DNA from 2 places in the Peribacillus sp. NPDC096447 genome. Region 2 is predicted to be linked to the other one. Evidence: a T-box and tRNA genes for the amino acid it is inferred to sense, from the RefSeq annotation. Region 2 holds a T-box; the other holds one or more tRNA genes.

Region 1 (2,462 bases), 290 kb from region 2:
TTATAATAAAAAAATTGAGCATAAGTTATAAATCATAAAAATCATCTAAATCTAAATTGATTAGATGGGATTAATAATCACTCTGTATTGGCCATTAAACTATTCCCTATATAATTTATATAAAATTTATTGGAAACCAATACAGAGCATCCTGAGACTTCTAGGGATTATATAAATCTTACCAGTTAACTAATTGAACATTGGAATCATTTAATCTTCCTTCAAATATCTCATAAGGATCAATTTGTCCATGCTTCAATTGTCTTTGTCAATCCTTAATAATTTGATGTTCTTCATTGGGTTCTTATCGATAAGTTTGCTCTTACATAAAAAGTTATAGAATGCTCTTAGAGCTCTTAATCGGGTGTTAATAGTAGTAACTTTCATTAAGTTCCTTACTCTGGAGAATTAAGCTTTCTACGTCCTTTTGTACGATTCAACGAGCTGCTTATTAATAATCTTCTTTGCTCCATGAAATTCATTTTTGTAGTATTCAATCGTCGCTCGTCTTAAGTTTCTTAAATAGCAATCCTTAAAAAAGGCTTCTTATGCTTCTTCATCTGAAATCTTCTTCTTAATAATTCTTAGTTCATCTTCTGTTAATTCTTTACGTCTTCTCATTACGACCTCCTAAGCACACGATTCGCCGCACACGATTCTGGATTAGTTTTGTCGTATTAAAGACAAAGAAAAAAGGCCTCAACATTTAAGTTGAGACCTTGATTCTATAAGCTTTCATGATACCGGTGGCCGGGGTCGAACCGGCACTCCAGAGGAACACGATTTTGAGTCGTGCGCGTCTGCCAATTCCGCCACACCGGCATGTTTGTTGGAGGCGGCAACCGGAATCGAACCGGTGGTAAAGGTTTTGCAGACCTCTGCCTTACCGCTTGGCTATGCCGCCAACGTTTTTGGAGCGAAAGACGGGATTCGAACCCGCGACCCCAACCTTGGCAAGGTTGTATTCTACCACTGAACTACTTTCGCATATGGCTGGGCTAGAAGGGATCGAACCTTCGCATGACGGAATCAAAATCCGTTGCCTTACCGCTTGGCTATAGCCCAATAACGTTGTAATCATTATACCATGTTTTTAAAAATGGGGCGACTGATGGGAATCGAACCCACGAATGCCTGAACCACAATCAGGTGCGTTAACCACTTCGCCACAATCGCCATTATAGGATTGAAATTGGCAGGGGTAGTAGGACTCGAACCCACACTGGAGGTTTTGGAGACCTCTGTTCTACCTTTAAACTATACCCCTGTAATAAAGATGGTGGAGGGGGGCAGATTCGAACTGCCGAACCCGAAGGAGCGGATTTACAGTCCGCCGCGTTTAGCCACTTCGCTACCCCTCCGCATATGGATGAAACATGGTGCCGGCAAGAGGACTTGAACCCCCAACCTACTGATTACAAGTCAGTTGCTCTACCAGTTGAGCTACACCGGCACTACTATGGTGGCTCAGGACGGAATCGAACCGCCGACACAAGGATTTTCAGTCCTTTGCTCTACCGACTGAGCTACTGAGCCAAACAATAAAAATGGCGGTCCCGACGGGAATCGAACCCGCGATCTCCTGCGTGACAGGCAGGCATGTTAACCGCTACACCACGGGACCATAGATTGCGGGGACAGGATTTGAACCTGCGACCTTCGGGTTATGAGCCCGACGAGCTACCGGACTGCTCCACCCCGCGACGGTAATAATGTTTCTTTTTATGCATCAAGTTTTCGTGTTGAGCGTTTCAATGGGTTGAAATAATCAATCCTTTATGCAGAAACAACTTGATGTTATTGAAAAATGGTGGAGGATGACGGGATCGAACCGCCGACCCTCTGCTTGTAAGGCAGATGCTCTCCCAGCTGAGCTAATCCTCCAATATGTTGTCTAAATGGTGACCCGTACGGGATTCGAACCCGTGTTACCGCCGTGAAAGGGCGGTGTCTTAACCGCTTGACCAACGGGCCAGGTATAAATGGCGGAGAGCAAGGGATTTGAACCCTTGAGACAGGGTTACCCGTCTACACGATTTCCAATCGTGCTCCTTCGGCCACTCGGACAGCTCTCCAATAATGGCTCCGCAGGTAGGACTCGAACCTACGACCGTTCGGTTAACAGCCGAATGCTCTACCACTGAGCTACTGCGGAACAATATAAGCTTGGCGACGTCCTACTCTCACAGGGGGAAACCCCCAACTACCATCGGCGCTGAAGAGCTTAACTGCCGTGTTCGGAATGGGAACGGGTGTGACCTCTTCGCTATCGTCACCAAACAATGTTAACATTTTTTCAAGACATATATTATTATAACGTCTTTTTGAGAAAATGCAAGAAGAAATTTTCATTCCTTCAAAACTAGATAATAAGAAGGTATTTCATTTTTTTAAAGCGATGGTTAAGTCCTCGATCTATTAGTATCAGTCAGCTCCACATGTCACCATGCTTCCACCTCTGA
Region 2 (2,462 bases):
AGCAGCTCGGAGGCTTTTGGTAAAGCAAGGGAACAGCAAAATGATAGTGTACCAATCACTGCAAATCCGATAGACCAATTGCTTAAACTTTTCATAGAGACTCCTTTTTACTAATTATACCAATTTATTGTTTATAATGAAATTAATAAATTAGAGGTTGTCACTTATGGGAATATATTGTAATATATATAACAATATAAAAATCCATTTACATTTTAGAAGCATTGATAAGGACATGAATCATTTTTACGGTCTTCAGAGAGGGAAGGGCAGCTGCGAACTTCCTGGCTTAGGAAACTGATTTACCGCCTTTGAGTTATATCGGTGAACAAGAGTAACTGATATCGTCTAAGCTGCGTTACAAGCTCCAGAGCCATGAGTGTTTTTTGCTTATGGGAAATTGGGTGGAATCACGGGTAACGCACTCGTCCCTTACTTAGGGATGGGTGCGTTTTTTTATTATTATAATTATTGCCATGATAAGGACATGAATCATTTTTACGGTCTGCAGAGAGGGAAGGGCAGCTGCGAACTTCCTGGCTTAGGAAACTGATTTACCGCCTTTGAGCTATATCGGTGAACAAGAGTAACTGATATCGTCTAAGCTGCGTTACAAGCTCCAGAGCCATGAGTGTTTTTTGCTTATGGGAAATTGGGTGGAACCACGGGTAAAAACGCACTCGTCCCTTATATAGGGATGGGTGCGTTTTTTTTATATATAAAAATATTGCCATGATAAGGACATGAATCATTTTTACGGTCTGCAGAGAGGGAAGGGCAGCTGCGAACTTCCTGGCTTAGGAAACTGATTTACCGCCTTTGAGCTATATCGGTGAACAAGAGTAACTGATATCGTCTAAGCCGCGTTACAAGCTCCAGAGCCATGAGTGTTTTTTGCTTATGGGAAATTGGGTGGAACCACGGGTAAACGCACTCGTCCCTCGCATAGGGATGAGTGCGTTTTTTTATTATTAAAAAAAGGGGTGTTTATGTGATGGGTGAAAAAATGATTAAAGTTCAATTCCCGGATGGGCAGCAAAGGAAATATCCGCAAGGGGTGACAGTGGAAAGTGTGGCAGGGTCCATCAGCTCAAGTTTAAGGAAAAAGGCAGTAGCAGGAAAACTGGATAAGCAACTGGTTGATCTAAGTCACAAGCTTAATAAGGATGCCGAACTGTCGATCTTGACTCTGGATTCGGATGAAGGATTACAAGTATTACGACATACATCGGCGCATGTTTTGGCGCAGGCTGTGAAAAGGTTATACCAAAACGTGGAATTAGGGATGGGGCCAGTCGTGGAAGATGGTTTTTACTATGATTTTAAGTTAGACCATCCTTTGAGCTCAGAAGATCTACAGGCCATTGAAAAAGAGATGGAACATATCATAAGTGAAAATCTGGAAATTAAAAGGATCGAAGTGACTTATGAAGAAGCTGTGAATTTATTCGAGGGCAGAGGGGAGTCATTCAAGTTGGATTTAGCAAAGAACATCCCTAATGGTGAAAAATTAACGCTCTATCAACAGGGGGAATTCGTCGATCTTTGCAGAGGGCCGCACCTTCCATCCACATCATTTGTAAAATCGTTCAAATTGACTCGCGTATCTGGTGCCTATTGGCGGGGAGACAATCAAAATGAAGTTCTTCAAAGGGTATATGGCGTGGCTTTCCGAAAGAAAAAAGATTTACAGGATCATTACAAATTCCTGGAAGAAGCGGCCAAACGCGATCACCGTAAATTAGGGAAGCAGTTGGAGTTATTCATGTTTTCGGAGGAAGCCCCTGGAATGCCGTTTTATTTACCTAAAGGACAAATCATTAGAAATGAATTGGAGAAGTTCTCGCGGGAGCTTCAGACTGAAGCTGATTACGACGAAGTTCGGACTCCTTTCATGATGAATCAGCGGTTATGGGAACAATCGGGTCACTGGGATCATTACCATGAGAATATGTACTTCACTGAGGTGGATCAAATAAAATTCGCGATGAAGCCAATGAACTGTCCGGGTCATATGCTTATTTTCAAAAACAGTCTTTATTCTTACAGGGATTTACCGATCCGGATGGCCGAATTCGGTCAAGTCCATCGTCATGAATATAGCGGTGCATTGAACGGGATGCTGCGTGTCCGTACATTTTGCCAGGATGATGCCCACATTTATGTTCGGCAGGATCAAATCGAAAGTGAAATTAAACAAGTGTTTCATCTGATTGATAAGGTGTATCGCACTTTTGGATTCGAGTATTCCGTGGAGCTCTCCACTCGTCCAAAGGATTCAATGGGCGATGATTCCCTTTGGCAATCTTCTGAAACAGCCTTGAAAAATGTTCTGGAAAGCATCGGGATACATTATCAAGTAAATGAAGGGGACGGGGCATTTTATGGACCGAAAATTGATTTTCATATTAAAGATACATTAAAACGAAGCCATCAATGTGCAACAATTCAGCTTGATTTTC

What was found. A T-box is a leader RNA that pairs with one kind of tRNA and senses whether it is charged. The one in region 2 lies ahead of thrS (threonine--tRNA ligase), so its partner is inferred to be a tRNA-Thr.
Region 1: it has a tRNA-Thr gene. The T-box ahead of thrS (threonine--tRNA ligase) is inferred to sense a tRNA for this amino acid. The anticodon was not compared.

Annotation. Positions count from the first base shown of each region.
Region 1 covers NZ_JBIWEV010000001.1:1,364,357-1,366,818, forward strand. The annotation lists tRNA gene ACIQZD_RS06760 (tRNA-Leu) at 742-822, opposite strand; tRNA gene ACIQZD_RS06765 (tRNA-Cys) at 831-904, opposite strand; tRNA gene ACIQZD_RS06770 (tRNA-Gly) at 913-987, opposite strand; tRNA gene ACIQZD_RS06775 (tRNA-Gln) at 991-1,065, opposite strand; tRNA gene ACIQZD_RS06780 (tRNA-His) at 1,101-1,176, opposite strand; tRNA gene ACIQZD_RS06785 (tRNA-Trp) at 1,194-1,267, opposite strand; tRNA gene ACIQZD_RS06790 (tRNA-Tyr) at 1,278-1,361, opposite strand; tRNA gene ACIQZD_RS06795 (tRNA-Thr) at 1,378-1,453, opposite strand; tRNA gene ACIQZD_RS06800 (tRNA-Phe) at 1,461-1,536, opposite strand; tRNA gene ACIQZD_RS06805 (tRNA-Asp) at 1,549-1,624, opposite strand; tRNA gene ACIQZD_RS06810 (tRNA-Met) at 1,630-1,703, opposite strand; tRNA gene ACIQZD_RS06815 (tRNA-Val) at 1,809-1,884, opposite strand; tRNA gene ACIQZD_RS06820 (tRNA-Glu) at 1,900-1,974, opposite strand; tRNA gene ACIQZD_RS06825 (tRNA-Ser) at 1,984-2,075, opposite strand; tRNA gene ACIQZD_RS06830 (tRNA-Asn) at 2,081-2,155, opposite strand; rRNA gene rrf (5S ribosomal RNA) at 2,165-2,280, opposite strand; partial or broken rRNA gene ACIQZD_RS06840 (23S ribosomal RNA) at 2,399-2,462, opposite strand, start outside.
Region 2 covers NZ_JBIWEV010000001.1:1,071,191-1,073,652, reverse strand. The annotation lists gene ACIQZD_RS05350 (hypothetical protein) at 1-95, opposite strand, end outside; T-box leader at 216-436, shown strand; T-box leader at 468-691, shown strand; T-box leader at 724-945, shown strand; gene thrS (threonine--tRNA ligase) at 1,007-2,462, shown strand, end outside.